DNA from 3 places in the Roseovarius sp. AK1035 genome. Region 2 is predicted to be linked to each of the others. Evidence: riboswitches for the same ligand, from Rfam matches in the RefSeq annotation. Region 2 holds a riboswitch; each other region holds the start of a gene.

The links. A riboswitch is a leader RNA that binds a small molecule or an ion and turns the genes downstream of it on or off. The one in region 2 is predicted to bind thiamine pyrophosphate.
Region 1: linked by a shared signal. The riboswitch ahead of thiD (bifunctional hydroxymethylpyrimidine kinase/phosphomethylpyrimidine kinase) and the one ahead of RAK1035_RS13375 (ABC transporter ATP-binding protein) in region 2 are both predicted to bind thiamine pyrophosphate.
Region 3: linked by a shared signal. The riboswitch ahead of thiC (phosphomethylpyrimidine synthase ThiC) and the one ahead of RAK1035_RS13375 (ABC transporter ATP-binding protein) in region 2 are both predicted to bind thiamine pyrophosphate.

Annotation. Positions count from the first base shown of each region.
Region 1 is NZ_CP030099.1:1,278,492-1,283,654, forward strand. Features, by position in the region: gene RAK1035_RS06170 (thiazole synthase) at 1-703, opposite strand, end outside; gene thiS (sulfur carrier protein ThiS) at 705-902, opposite strand; gene RAK1035_RS06180 (FAD-dependent oxidoreductase) at 886-1,872, opposite strand; gene thiD (bifunctional hydroxymethylpyrimidine kinase/phosphomethylpyrimidine kinase) at 1,869-2,663, opposite strand; TPP riboswitch at 2,710-2,812, opposite strand; gene RAK1035_RS06190 (MmgE/PrpD family protein) at 2,942-4,306, shown strand; gene RAK1035_RS06195 (site-specific DNA-methyltransferase) at 4,390-5,163, opposite strand, start outside.
Region 2 is NZ_CP030099.1:2,793,701-2,798,863, forward strand. Features, by position in the region: gene RAK1035_RS13355 (NYN domain-containing protein) at 1-254, opposite strand, end outside; gene RAK1035_RS13360 (hypothetical protein) at 432-914, opposite strand; gene RAK1035_RS13365 (ABC transporter permease) at 1,082-1,825, opposite strand; gene RAK1035_RS13370 (TenA family protein) at 1,822-2,478, opposite strand; gene RAK1035_RS13375 (ABC transporter ATP-binding protein) at 2,491-3,216, opposite strand; TPP riboswitch at 3,262-3,361, opposite strand; gene RAK1035_RS13380 (heme NO-binding domain-containing protein) at 3,489-4,091, shown strand; gene RAK1035_RS13385 (GGDEF domain-containing protein) at 4,088-5,098, shown strand.
Region 3 is NZ_CP030099.1:2,488,381-2,493,543, reverse strand. Features, by position in the region: gene RAK1035_RS20510 (nidogen-like domain-containing protein) at 1-1,180, shown strand, start outside; gene gap (type I glyceraldehyde-3-phosphate dehydrogenase) at 1,423-2,424, shown strand; TPP riboswitch at 2,562-2,693, shown strand; gene thiC (phosphomethylpyrimidine synthase ThiC) at 2,806-4,608, shown strand; gene RAK1035_RS20395 (hypothetical protein) at 4,762-4,905, shown strand; gene gap (type I glyceraldehyde-3-phosphate dehydrogenase) at 4,997-5,163, shown strand, end outside.

The sequences.
Region 1 (5,163 bases), 1.5 Mb from region 2:
CCTCATAGGCAAGGCGCCCTGCCTCCAATGCGCGGGCGAACCCGTCGGCCATCGCCGCCGGATCGCCTGCCTTGGCCACGGCTGTGTTAAGCAGCACTGCGTCATAGCCTAGTTCCATCGCATGTGCCGCTTGGCTTGGTAGGCCTAGGCCTGCGTCGATCACCAGCGGCAGATCGGGGAAATGCGCACGCAAAGAGCGAAGGCCGTAGATGTTATTGAGGCCAAGCCCGGTACCAATCGGGGCACCCCAAGGCATCAACACCTGGCATCCCGCCTCTACCAGGCGCTCGCAGAGCACAAGGTCTTCGGTGCAATAAGGAAACACCTGAAATCCGTCCTCGGTCAGGATGCGCGCCGCTTCGACCAGGCCAAAGGGGTCTGGCTGCAGGGTGTCGGCGTGGCCGATCACCTCAAGCTTGATCCAGCGCGTGTCAAACAGTTCCCGCGCCATCTGAGCCGTTGTTACAGCCTCCCGGACCGAATGGCAGCCGGCGGTATTGGGCAGGACGCGCACATCAAGGTCGCGGATCATATCCCAGAACGCCTGGCCCGCGCGGTCGCCCCCTGCCTCACGCCGCACAGAGACGGTGGCGATGCCCGCGCCAGAGCGTTTGAAGGCATCGGCGAGGATCGCGGGCGAGGGATATTGCGCAGTGCCCAGCATCAGCCGCGAGGTGATCTCGGTCTCGTAGAAAACAGGCATGTCAGCCCCCTTGCCGTGGTGCGACGATCTCGATCCGGTCGCCGTCATTCAGTCTATGTTCTGGCCTCATTGCAGCAGGAACAAAACTTTCGTTCACTGCAGTCGCCACCTTGGCCGCGCCATAACCCAGCTCGATCAGCAGCGCATCAAGCGATGGTGCAGTGGTGTCCTGCACAGTGCCGTTAACCGTGATCTTCATGATAAAACTCCGGTTTCTGAGTATCGCCCGAGACCATCTCTGCTGCCATACGCGCCACCGCAGGCGACAAGAGGAAGCCGTGGCGAAAGAGGCCGTTGACATAAACTGTGCCTCCCTTGCGGGAAACGCGCGGAAGGTTGTCGGGGAAAGCAGGGCGTGCATCAGCGCCAATTTCCAGCACCTCCGCCTCGCCAAAAGCGGGGTGCAGAGCATAGGCAGCCGACAGCAGCTCCATCACGGACCGAGCCGAGGCACGGCCGCGCTCCGTGCTCTCGATCTGTGTCGCACCCAGCATGAATACACCATCGCCCCGTGGCACGATGTAGAGTGGAAACCGCGGGTGCAACAGGCGAATGGGCCTTGTCAGGGTCACATCACGGCTGCGCAGCACCAGCATCTCTCCCTTGACCCCCCGCAGATCGGGCAAACTGTCCTGCGCGGCGAGGCCGCGACAGTCGATCACCGAACCATGAGGCTCTGCCGCATCTTGTTCGAATCGCACGCCTGCGTCCACCAGGCGCTTGTGCAGGTGATGCAGTGCCGCGCGAGGATTGATATGCGCCTCATCAGGAAAGAAAAGTGCGCGGTCGTGGCGCTCAACCAAATGCGGCTCTAACACGGCCAATTCTTCGCCTGTTACAAATCGATGCCCCATGGTTCGGCGGGCGAACTGATCCAGTTCGCGGCGGTCGCGCTGCAAGGTGACAACGAGCGAGCCCCGTCGGATTACCTCAACTCCCTGTGCCGCCCACCAATCGGCGGCCGCTTGACCCAATCGCACCACTGGCTCTTCTGCGGAAAAGCCCTCGCAAAATGGGGCCAGCATGCCGCCTGCCCACCAAGAGCAGGCATGCGCGCCGGGTGATGGTGCGGGATCGCGTAAAGTAACGTCAATGCCACGCGCGACAAGTTCGGTTGCCACGCAGAGGCCAACGATGCCCGCGCCCCGGATGGTGACAGGCCCTGTCATGTCCAAACCTCGTGAAAGTGGTGCACCGGGCCATGGCCCTTGCCAATTTCCAGCGTATCTGCGGCGAGAATGGCGCGATGCAACCAGCCATGGGCAGTTTCAACCGCTTTTGGCAAGGTTAGTCCCTTTGCGAGATGTGCCGCAATGGCCGATGATAGCGTGCAGCCAGTGCCATGGGTGTTGCGCGTGGCGATGCGGGGGGCGTCGAGGCGATATGTTGCGTCAGCAATCAGCCAATCGGTGCAAGTCTCGCCTTGCGCGTGCCCGCCCTTCATCAAGACGGCCACGGCACCCATGTCCCGCAGAAGCGCGCCCTGCGCCTGCATTTCCGTACTGTCGCGCGCCTCTGACATGCCCAAAAGTGCTGCCGCCTCTGGCAGGTTCGGGGTGAGGAGATCGGCACGTGGCACAAGGTGCTCCACGAGGGCGGCACGCGCAGCGTCCGGCAAGAGGCGCGCGCCGGATTTTGCGACCATCACGGGATCAAGGACGATGGGGCCATGATACTCCGCCAGAGCCCGCGCCACTGTTTCGATGAGACCTGCGTCGCCCAGCATGCCGATCTTGATGCAATCGACCCTGATATCGCCTAAAACAGCTAAAATCTGTGCTTCAACAGTCGCGTTAGGGATGGGATGCACATCGGTCACCGCACAGGTGTTTTGGGCTGTCACGGCGGTAATCACGCTCGTTCCATAGACGCCCAGTGCCGAAAACGTCTTGAGATCTGCCTGAATGCCCGCGCCGCCGCCGCTGTCGGAGCCCGCGATTGTCAAAGCTGTGGCAATCATCTGCCGTTCCTCTCATCTTGCGGGGAAACGGACGGAGTGCGCACCGGGCGTGCTGAGGTCCGTTCCCTACGCCGGCATCACCCGGATCAGGTTCGATGGGTTGGCTTTGCACCTCTCAGCCCTGAACACGGGCACCCCAACGGATATGCCTGATTGCTAACAGCCGGTTCTGCGCGCTGCAAGAGGAGAATGCGAGACAGGAAATGTCGCAAACAGCCGTCAAACCGGCGTGTAAACACGCCACTTTGGGGCAGTCCCTCTTGCAGAAGGTTGCTCAGATGTCCTGTGTTCTAGACTGCCCTCAGTTCGACCGCGTCGCGAAATTCGTGCTCGATCCCGCGCTTGACGTTCCGCAAGAGGTGCTGGAGCGTATTGCCCTCCTGCTGGTTGATACGCTCGGCGTGGCTGCGGGGGCCGCGACACTGGAGGTGGGTCAGATTGCACGCGATTTTGCGGTAGAGTTTCATGCGGCGTCTAGTGACAAACACAGCGCAACTTTGCTATTTGACGGGCGAACCTGTGCAATGCCTGGGGCGGCTTGGGCGCTTGCTACGCAGATCGACAATCTTGATGGGCATGACGGCTACAACCCGACCAAAGGGCATATCGGCTGCGCGCTGGTGCCAGCGCTCTTTGCCTATGCTGGGCAGCATCCACAGTTGACCGGGCGGCAGGCGCTCACTGCGCTTGCGATGGGCTATGAGGTGGCGGCACGGGTCGGTGTGGCGCTTCATGCCACGGTCAGCGATTACCATACCTCGGGCGCTTGGAATGCGCTGGGTGTTGCGGCCCTTGGGGCGCATCTGCGCAGGCAGACCTCGGATGTGTTGCGCGAGGCTCTGGGGATCGCGGAATATCATGGGCCGCGCAGCCAGATGATGCGCGAGATTGCCAATCCCACCATGTTGCATGACGGATCGGGAATGGGGGCTCTTGTAGGAATTTCGTCACTGTTTCTTGCAGAACGCGGCTTTACCGGCGCGCCCGCGATTACGGTCGAGAGAGAAGACGTGGCGCGTATTTGGGAAGATTTGGGACAGGATTGGACCATCCTGCGCAACTACATCAAACCCTATCCGATTTGCCGTTGGGCGCATGGCGCGCTGGAAGGGGTGCGTGTTCTGATGGTCGAGCAAGGGCTGCGCGCCGCAGAGATTGAGCGGCTTGAAGTGGCGACATTTGCCCAATCCGCCGCGCTTTTCCCGGGCCTTCCCAAGACGACGAGCGAGGCGCAGTATTCTCTGGGTTTTGCGCTTGCCACGCTGCTGGTGCATGGGCGCATCGGGCCAGAGCACATCACCGGTTCGGGCCTGAACGATCCGGAGGTCGCCCGCCTGCACGCGCGGATCACGGTGCGTGAAGAACCGCGCCATTCTGCCCGCTTTCCCGACGGGCGCTGGTCTGATGTGACGGCGATCCTGCAGGACGGGCGGCGACTGACCTCAGGCGATGTCAACGCGCGCGGCGGCCCAGAGGCCCCCATGCCCGAAGCGGACGTGCGCGCCAAGCTGGGTGCGATGGCCGGGCATGTGCTGTCGGAGGGGCGCATTGCGGCGCTTTGGGATATGAAACAGAGACTGTTGCAGCCAGATATGCTTTTTTCCGAGATGGCTGATCTGGTCACGCCTGCACCGGACCGATGACAAAAAAAGCCCCGCCATGAGGGCGGGGCAAGTCAATGGTGCCCGAGAAAGTCAGGCCTTGGGCACCGGCGGTGTCTGGGTAATCAGTTGGGTCGCTCTTCCATTTCCGAGCGAATTTGCTGGCGTAGCACGTCGATGGGCACCACCTTGCCCTCGCGCTTGAAGCACCAATAGGTCCAGCCGTTGCATGAGGGTGCGCCTTCGAGATGCGCACCGATCTGATGGATCGAGCCGTTGATGCCATCGGCCACCAACGTGCCATCGGCACGCACCTTGGCCGCTTTGCCGTTGATCGAGGTCAGAACCTCACCGGGGCGCAACATACCGCGCTCGATCAACTGGCCAAAGGGCACACGGGGCTCTGCCCGTTTGGATGTCGAAACCTGAAGCGCGTCGCGGTCGAATTTACGGATATTCGCAAGCCGCTTTTCCGCAACACTGCGATAGGCCGCCTCACGTTCAATCCCGATGTAATCGCGGCCCAGCATCTTGGCCACGGCACCCGTGGTGCCCGTGCCAAAAAACGGGTCCAGCACGACATCGCCGGGATTGGTCGATCCGACAAGAACGCGGTGCAACAGGCTCTCGGGTTTTTGCGTCGGATGCGCCTTGTCGCCGTTGTCATCCTTGAGCCGCTCATGCCCGGTGCAGAGCGGCAGCACCCAATCCGAGCGCATCTGCACCCCGTCGTTGAGCGATTTCAGCGCCTCGTAATTGAAGGTGTACTTCGCACCCTCGGATTTCGACGCCCAGATCATCGTTTCATGGGCGTTGGTCAGACGCTTGCCGCGAAAATTCGGCATCGGGTTGGATTTGCGCCAGATCACATCGTTCAGGATCCAATAGCCCGCATCCTG
Region 2 (5,163 bases):
TCCATCGCGTCCACGCAGATCAGCATGTCGGTTGCATTCTTGCCGCAGCCGGAGTGGATGAACTGAAAGCCGGGCAGCTTGTCCCAGTCCGACAGAAGACCAACATTGCCATAGGCGCGCAGCAGGTCGGGGTCACCGTAGCGGCGGGCCAGATCGAGGATGGTCCGAGCGTGCGTCACGGGAATATTCTCGGCATCGACAAAGGCCGAGAGGCGCGGCGCAGGCGTAAGGCGGGTCGGGGGCAAGGTGCTCATGGCCCAAGCCTAGGATGGCAATCCGGATGGATTTGGGGCAGGAGGCGATCTTTTTCATGGCGCATACGTCTGGCGGGTGAGTGCGGGGCCAGAGGCGGGAAGGAGTATTTGGACCAAGAAGAAGATGGGGTTTGGGATTGCTTTCTGGGCGCGCGATGGGCGGAACGGAGTTCCCGTTCACCGAATAAGTTTTGCAGCTATTATCGCTTGAACGGCGAGCATCGCGCCAGTCAGAGCATAAAGAACAAAGAACCCGCCGCCGCCCGTCAGGTACGACATGAGCAGGAACTCTAGGCCAAAACCAATGCACCCGGAGAACATCGCAAGAGCGCGAGATTTGACCGAGCCCGCCACCATAGAGCGCCGTAGCAGGAGCGGCCCTTCGAGTGGCTTGTGTATCAGTTGACCTGGTACACCTGAGTATACCCGCTCCCTTGCTAGGGTCGCAGCGTTTAGCCTAAGCGACGCGTAGAAAATCAAGGGAATGCCCGTCAGTGCAGAAATGGTAACCACGCTGACACCGAGGCCAATCAGGTTCACATCGCTGTTGTGAAAATAGAAATAGACGCCAGCCAAGCTAACCATCGGTAGCGGTAGCGACAGCAAAGCGGCATTGAGCAACTCACGTAGAAAAGCTCTGCGACTTAGCGTTATGGTCATGGCCTCTGGTGCCATAGGGTTGAGTATCGGACCCAGAGTTCGTGACATCAAGCGGCATCCCAGATCCACAAGTTCGGCTCACATCGTAGCTTATTCCCAACCGCAAGCAATGAGCGCAAAGCGACCCCCAAACTGACACCGCATCACCCAACGCAAACCCCCGTTCCTCACCCCACCGCCTTGCCATCCAGCCACTTTCGACACCCACGGTCCACCCCGGCGTGCAGCAGAAGCGTCAGGATCGCCAGCACGATGAGGGCCGCGAACATGAGGTCGATCTTGGCGCGGCCATTGGCCAGCAGCATGAGATAGCCCAGCCCCTTGGAGGCCCCCACCCATTCGCCGATGATCGCCCCGATGGGGGCATAGACCGCCGCGAGGCGCAGACCCGAGGCAAAGCCCGGCAGGGCTGCGGGCACGCGGATATGCCACATGAGCCGCGCGCGGTTCGCCCCCATGACGCGCGCGAGGTCGAGCCACTGCGGCGGCGTGCGCATCAGCGCGTCAAAAAAGGCCGATGTGACCGGGAAATAGATGATGAGGAGCGCCATAGCGACCTTGGACCAGAGGCCATAGCCCAACCAGAGCGTGAGGATGGGCGCGAGGGCAAAGACCGGGATCGCTTGGGAGAATACCATGATCGGGCGTATAAGCCGGCGCGCCATGGGCGAAGAGGCCAGACCAATCGCCGAAAGACCGCCCAAGATTGCGCCCAGGGCCAGACCGATCAACACCTCTGCCGCCGTTATTGTGGCATGATGGGCAATCAGCGCGCGGCTGGCCCAGAGGGTTTCCGCCACGCGGGCCGGCCCGGGCAGAATGAAGGGCGGCAGCGCCGCGAGCGTCACCAGCGCCTGCCAGAGCACGAGTGCAAGGGCTGTCGAACTTGCGATGGTGACAAGGCGGCTCATGCGGCGGGGTATCCGGCAAGGGCCGCGTCAAAGAAGGCGCGTTCGAGACGTGTTGCCGTAACAAAGGCGGATTGCGCGGCGGCTTGATCCTCGGGGGTGAGGCTGGGCCAGACCTGATCAAGCTGACCGCGCAGATAGGTCACAACCCCCTCGAACCCCGGCCCGCTGTGCAGGGTGATCCATTCCCCGAACCAGAAAGGCAAGTCTGCGGCGCGGTTCGCATGCGGGCTGGCCCAATCCAGATAGGTCCATTCGGCCACGCTGAGGACCGCAATCATCTGCGCATAGCTGCCTGATTTTGCCGCCGCGCGCATCAGTGCCTGAAATTCGGCTGTGATCGGATGGGGCGTTGCAGGTGGCTCTGTTGTTCCGCCAAGCGCCGCGATTGCGCGCAGGAAATAGGTATTCTCCGGCCCCGAGATCAGCCCGAGAAACTGTGCCGCCGGGATCGCATCGGGCAGGCTGGGCGCATGGGCGATGGCAGAGGCCAGAAGCCGCACGAAATCTTCGATAAAGAGGTAATCCTGTTGCAGATAGGCGAGCATGCGGGCCTTGGGCAACGTGCCCGCCGCAAGCTGATCGGTGAAGGGATGCCGGGTGGCGGCCTGCCAATCGGTGGCCACAAGGGATTTGAGGTGTTCGGTGGGGCGCATCTTTTTCTCCTGTCAGGCGGGGGCGCGCAGGCGGGCCAAAAGACGGCCCTGCGCCGCGAGAGTTTCGGGGTCATCCACGGCGCGTGGCACCGGGGCTGCGGGCGGGGTCACATCCTCTAGCCCGGTTTCGGTCAGGATGTGGATGGCATGGCCCATGCGCGCGGCCTCAGCCGGGTCATGTGTGACCATCAGGACTGTGCGTCCTGCCAGATGGGTGGCCGAAAGATCCTGCATCTGCGCGCGGGTGCGGGCATCGAGCGCCGAAAACGGCTCGTCCAGCAGAACGATGGAGCGGTCCTCCATCAACGTGCGGGCCAGTGCCACGCGCTGTTTCTGCCCCCCCGAGAGCGCATGAGGCCGCTTGTCTGCATGGTCGGCCAGACCGACCCGCGCCAGCATCTCTCGCGCGCGCGCCACGTCGCGCGGCGTCCCGCGCAGCCGCGCCCCAAGCGTTACATTGCCCAGCACATCGAGCCACGGCATCAGCATGTCGCCTTGGGCCATCAGCGCCATGCGCCCTGACAGTGGCCCGCCATCAGAGGCCGTGATCGTGCCGGTAAACTCTGTCACCTCATCCACCCCGGCGATCAGGCGCAGCACCGTGGTTTTGCCCACGCCCGAAGGGCCGAGCAGGCAGGTGATGCGCCCGGCGGACAAGGTCAGCCGCAGTGGGCCAAACACCGGTACAGCGCCAATCCGGGCGTGGCCATCAAGGGTCAGACTGGGCGGGGCGGTCATGCGCGGCCTCTTCAAACAGGGCTCGCGGGCAGGGGGATGGCGCGCCGCTGCGCGGTTTCCGTTCCCTCCGCCGGTGCGAGCCGGATCAGGTTCGATGGGTTGGTGCAAGACCTCTCAGCCCCAAGGGGCACCCCAACGGATGCTCCAGATGTAGCCGCAGCGCTCTGCGATGACAAGGGCGCGATAGGGGCTGCAATATACTGAGGATTTTAGATGTTCAGGGGGCCTTAACCCTTGGCTGTCAGGATGCAGGCATCTGAGAGGAGGATGCCATGCACGGGCTGGTCAACCGCGCGATTGAGCGATTTGTCAGGGATACCTATGGGCGCGATGTCTGGATCGGCACGATTCAACGGTTGGACCTGGGCTTTACCGAGTTTGAAGCGATGATGGTCTATGAGGCGCGCATCACCGAAGAGGTGTTGACCGCGGTTGGCGCTCGATTGGCGCGCGGGCGTGACGAACTGCTTGAGGATATCGGCACCTATCTGGTGTCGCACCCCGCGACCGAGGCGCTGCGCCGTCTGTTGCGCTTTGGGGGGGTGGATTATGTGGAGTTTTTGCATTCTCTTGATGATCTGCCAGAGCGCGCGCGCCTTGCAGTCGCCGATCTGGGGCTGCCTGCGCTGGAATTACAAGACCGAGGGGCGGGGGTTTATGCTCTGCATGTGGGGCTGCCCAAGGGGCATGATCTGCGGCTTGGCCCGGTGGTGGTCGGGCTTTTGCGCGCCATGGCGGATGACTATGGCGCGCTTGCGCTGGTCGAGCATCAGGGGGATGGCGCGGACTATGAGATCATTGAGGTGCGTTTGTTGGATGAGGGGTTCGCGCATGGGCGGGCCTTTGCTCTGGGGCTTGGGGAAAGCGCGGCATGACTGTTCAGGATAGGGGGCTTTTGCCGCTGCTTGCGGGGCTTTGCCCGATGCATGCGGTTCTGGACGCCGAGGGCCATCTGGTGCAGGCGGGGCCAACCTTTGCCAAGCTTTTTGGTGCGCGCGCGCTGCAGGGCATGCGGTTTCTGGATCTGATCGAACTGCGCCGCCCGCATCAGGCGGGGAATATGGCGGACCTTCTGGCCTGCGCCGGGGCGCGGCTTCGGCTGCGGCTGCGCGCGGCCCCCCATACCGCGCTCAAGGGCGTGCTTTTGGCGGTGCCGGGGGGCGGGGCGGTGGTGAATCTCGCGTTCGGGATTTCCGTGGTCGAGGCGGTGCGCGACTTTGACCTGACCGGCGCTGACTTTGCGGCGACGGATCTGACGACCGAGATGCTCTATTTGATCGAGGCAAAATCCGCCGCGATGGACGCCTCGCGCAAGCTGAACCTGCGCTTGCAGGGCGCACGCATTGCCGCAGAAGAGCAGGCGTTTACGGATATGTTGACGGGACTGCGGAACCGCCGCGCCCTTGACCATGTGTTGGATCGGTTGATGCAGAGTGAGCAGGATTTCGCGCTGCTGCATCTCGATCTCGATTTTTTCAAACAGGTGAATGACACCTTGGGCCATGCGGCGGGCGATCATGTGCTGCAAGAGGTGGCGCGGCGCCTGCGCGACGAGGTGCGCAGCGATGATTTGATTGCCCGTGTAGGGGGCGATGAATTTGTGATCCTGCTGCTTGGCATGACAGAGCGGGCACCCGTGGGCGATTTGGCAGATCGGATGATTGCCCGGCTGGAAGAGCCGGTTCCCTATCGCGCGCAGGACTGTCGGATTTCCGGCAGTATCGGCATCACGCTTAGCTGTGCCTATGACAGCCCCGAACCCGTGCGGATGATGGCCGATGCCGATCTGGCGCTCTATGCGGCCAAGGGGCGGGGTCGGGGCTGTGCGCGGTTTCACGAAAGCCCATTGCCACGCGCGGCCTCGGCGCATGGCATCGCCTGAGCGCTTAACGCAGTTTCAGAGAAAGTTGACAGGCTTTCCCTGTAGAACATCGCGCCAAATCAAAC
Region 3 (5,163 bases), 310 kb from region 2:
CTATGACGCGGGCGAAAGCCTTGATGGGTTTTACTTGCCCGAATTCCCCGGCGAGATTGTCAGCCTCGACACGCTCGACCCGGCGGTGCGGGATGCCGCGATTGCTGCGGCGCTCGATGCGGGCCTGATCCAAGGCACGCCCAATTTCGAAAACGCCGTGCTCGACTTTGCCCTGACAGGCGATAGCTCGTTCTTCGACTCTGCCGCCGAGGTGCCTGCCTCAGTGACCGAAACCGTCACCACCGCTGATCCGGTCTCGCTCAACCTCGAAGGCACCGAAGGCAATGACACCCTGCTCGGGGCCACGCTTGACGACACGCTCAGCGGTCTGGGCGGCGATGACCGGCTCGAGGGGCGCGGCGGGAATGACCAGCTCAGCGGCGGCGAGGGCAATGACACCCTCGACGGCGGTGCTGGCGATGACCGGATTTCGTCCTCTGATGGCAATGATCTGGCCATTGGCGGGGCGGGCAACGACAATATCGGCGGCGGTCTGGGGGATGACACCCTGGACGGTGGCGATGGTGACGACATTCTGGGCGGCGGCTTTGGCGCGGATTCCGTGACCGGCGGGGCTGGCAATGACGTGGTCGCAGGCGGCGCGGGCGATGACACGCTCTCGGGCGGCGATGGCAACGACAGCATGTCGGGCAGCTTTGGCAATGACCTCATCGACGGTGGCGAGGGCGCGGATGACATCGGCGGTGGCACCGGACAGGACACCATTGATGCCGGTGCGGGCAATGACAGCGTGGGCGGCGGTGAAGGCGACGACAGCATCCTTGGCGGCGACGGCAATGACTTCCTTGCCGGCGGCGGGCGCAACGACACCATCGACGGCGGCGCGGGCAATGACACGATCAATGCAGGTGCTGGCAATGACGTGATCACCGGCGGAACCGGGGCCGATCAATTCGTCTTCAGCGCCTTCTTCGATGGCGAGGCGGATGTGATCACCGATTTCGAGGACGGTTTGGACAGTTTCTTCATCCGCCGCTTCGATCCTGATACTGGCGTTGAAAACATCAACAACGGCGGCAATGGTCTGGCGGGGTTCGTCACGGCGATGAATATCGTCGACGTGACGGGCGGCGCTCAAATGACGGTGAATGGCAACACGATCCTCGTGGAAGGCATCACCGCCGCGCAGCTCACCGTGGACGATTTCACGTTCCTCTAGTTCGGACTGGCAGATCAAAGACAGGGGCGCTCTCGGGCGCCCCTATGTCTTGGTGGCAAATCTGCGCCTTCCGATCGCCCAAACCTGCCATCCTGCGTTAGCGCAATCACCGGCAAAGCCAGGCCCACCCCCGCAAGGTTACCGCTAACATCCTGTATTCCAACTGGAAAACGACTTTTACCGCTTTCCGGCGTCCTCTGCCCCGTCTATACGGACGCCAATTCAGCTATCAGGAGTCGCCCATGACCATCACCGTAGGAATCAACGGTTTCGGCCGTATCGGTCGCGCCACGCTTGCCCATATCTCGGAAAGCCTGCGCAACGATATCAAGGTGGTCAAGGTGAACGCAACCGGGCCGATTGAGACCGCAGCGCATCTGATGCGCTATGACAGCGTGCATGGCCGCTTTGCCCATCCCATCACCGTCGAGGGCCAGACGATGGACCTCGGGCGCGGCCCGATCCAGATGTTCTCGACCTATGACATGAACGAGTTGGATTGGGACGGGGTTGATGTGGTGCTCGAATGCACCGGCAATTTCAATGATGGCACCAAGGCCCGCACCCATCTTGAACGCGGCGCGCGCAAAGTGCTGATTTCGGCCCCCGCCAAGAACGTGGACCGCACCGTGGTCTACGGCGTCAACCATGACGCGCTCTTGGCCTCTGAGCGGATGATTTCAAACGGCTCTTGCACCACCAATTGCCTCGCGCCGCTGGCCAAGGTGCTGAATGATACGATCGGGATCGAGAGCGGCATCATGACCACGATCCACGCCTATACCGGTGACCAGCCGACGCTGGACCGTCGCCACAATGACCTCTACCGCGCCCGCGCCGCCGCGATGTCGATGATCCCCACCTCGACCGGGGCTGCCAAAGCGCTTGGTGAGGTGCTGCCGGAACTCGCGGGCAAACTCGACGGCTCTGCCATCCGCGTGCCCACGCCCAATGTCTCGGCGGTGGACCTGACCTTTGTCGCCAAGCGCGACGTGACCAAGGCCGATGTCAACGCCGTAGTGGCCGAGGCCGCCGCTGGCGCGATGAAGGGCGTTCTGGGCTATGATCCCGAACCCAAGGTCAGCATCGACTTCAACCACACCGAGGAAAGCTCGATCTTCGCCCCTGATCAGACCAAAGTGATCGGCAACCGTCTGGTGCGGGTGCTGGCATGGTATGACAACGAATGGGGCTTTTCCTGCCGCATGGCCGATGTCGCCGTCGCCATGGGCCGGTTGCAGTAAACAAGCCCTCACATTTTCTGCAGCGCCGGGCCGCGATACGCGCAGCCCGGCGCTTTGCCATTGGAACGCGCCGATCTGCCTCTGGGCTCGCAGGCCCGAAACTTCGGGTTGCGCGGCCCTCTGTTACCGCATACGCTTCTCCTACGCAGGGGAGTCCCAACTGAGGGACTGAGAGGCGGCTGGCAATCATCTTTGCAGATATTGCAGTGTCGCGACCCTTTGAACCTGACCCAGTTGATACTGGCGTAGGAAGCTAGGGCTCTCGATCATGCCACGTTCCGGCAGATCCCATGGCCTGAACCGGGGCGTATATGCCGCCCTCCTGCCTCCCTGCCACGCTCATCTGGTCTCTTTGTAGAAACTGACTCGAGGAGCACCAAAATGAACGTCCCCACCCAGAACATCACCCCGAGCGTGACCACGGGCCCCCTGCCCGCCTCTAGAAAAATCTATGTGAACGGCCAGCACTATCCCGAAATCGCAGTGCCCATGCGCGAAATCTCGACCCATCCCACCGCAGGCGAGGCACCGCTGGCCGTCTATGATAGCTCTGGTCCCTATACCGATCCAGACCGCACCACCGATATTCGCCAAGGCTTGCCGCCGCTTCGCCGCTCGTGGATCATGGCGCGCGGGACTGTGGAGGATTACGAGGGCCGCCACGTCAAGCCCGAGGATAACGGCTTTGTCACCGGCGATAGACTGGTGCCGGAGTTTCCGGTTCAGCGCCGGCCACTGCGCGCCAAGCCGGGGGCGGCCCCCACCCAACTGGCCTATGCCCGCGCAGGCCTTATCACGCCCGAGATGGAATTCGTGGCAATCCGCGAAAACCAGCTGCGGGAATTGACACCCTGTCACCGCGACGGCAACGACTGGGGCGCGAATATTCCCGACTACGTGACCCCCGAATTCGTACGGCAAGAGATTGCAGCAGGCCGCGCCATCATCCCCGCAAATATCAACCACCCGGAACTGGAGCCGATGATCATCGGCCGCAATTTTCTGGTCAAGATCAATGCCAACATGGGCACCTCCGCCGTCACCTCTTCGATGGAGGAAGAGGTCGAGAAACTGGTCTGGGCGATCCGCTGGGGGGCGGATACGGTGATGGATCTCTCGACGGGCCGCAACATCCACAACACGCGCGAATGGATCCTCCGCAACAGCCCCGTGCCCATCGGCACCGTGCCGATCTATCAGGCGCTGGAAAAGGTGAATGGCATTGCCGAAGACCTGACATGGGAGGTGTTCCGTGACACGCTGATCGAACAGGCCGAACAGGGCGTGGACTATTTCACCATCCATGCGGGCGTGCGCCTGCACATGGTGCCAATGACGGTAAACCGAGTGACAGGCATCGTCAGCCGAGGCGGTTCGATCATGGCCAAGTGGTGCCTGCATCACCACCGCGAGTCCTTTCTTTATGAGCATTTCGAAGACATCTGCGACATCTGCCGCCAATATGACGTGAGCTTTTCATTGGGCGATGGGCTGCGCCCCGGTTCTATCGCCGATGCCAATGACGCCGCTCAATTCGCCGAGTTGGAGACGCTGGGGGAACTCACGAAAATCGCGTGGCGCAAAGATTGCCAGGTGATGATCGAGGGGCCGGGCCATGTCGCCATGCACAAGATCAAAGAGAATATGGAGAAGCAGCTTGAATGCTGCCACGAGGCCCCGTTCTACACCCTTGGGCCACTCACCACCGATATCGCGCCGGGCTATGACCATATCACCAGCGGCATCGGGGCGGCGATGATCGGTTGGTTCGGCTGTGCGATGCTGTGCTATGTCACCCCCAAGGAACATCTGGGCCTGCCCGACCGCGACGATGTGAAAACCGGCGTCATCACCTACAAAATCGCGGCCCATGCGGCCGACCTTGCCAAGGGCCTGCCGGGGGCGCAGCGGCGTGACGACGCGCTCAGCCGCGCGCGCTTTGAATTCCGCTGGGAGGATCAATTCAACCTCTCGCTCGACCCGGAAACCGCCCGCGACTTCCACGATCAGACCTTGCCCAAAGAGGCGCATAAGGTGGCGCATTTCTGCTCGATGTGCGGGCCGAAATTCTGCTCAATGAAGATCAGCCACGACATCCGCGCCGAGGCCCAGAAAGAGGGTATGGCGGCGATGGCCGAAAAGTTCCGCGAAGCCGGCGATATCTACCTGCCCCTTGACGAGTGATCAGACCTGATCGCACGCCCCCGGTGCACGGTGCCGGGGGCCGTTTTGCGCCTCCGGCCCCGTGGCCAGCCCCCTCCCGGCCCTTGATCCGGCTTGCATGGCGGCAGCCTCTGTTGCATACCCTGCGGGACGCAGACGGCAAAGGCGCGCGGCATGACCAACACAATCGCGATTGGCCTTGGGGGGATCGTCCTAGTGGCGCTCGGTGCAGATGTCATATTGAACGATAGCCAATCCACCCTGTTCCTCGGGCGCAAGCTGATTGATCTGATCGAATATGTCGCCTTTTGGCGATAACGCAACTGACACTCCTCCGCATTGACTCGTTTCGAAATTCGTTTATGTTCGCCGTCAATTGTTAGCGCTAACATAACTCTCGGAGGATGCCATGCCCCTGAAACTTGCCATAAACGGATTTGGTCGTATCGGACGCAACGTGCTGCGCGCTTTGCTCGACACGGATCGCCAAGACATCGAGATCGTGGCCATCAACGATCTGGCCCCGGTCGAAACAAACGCCCACCTGCTCGAATTCGACAGCGTGCATGGCCGCTT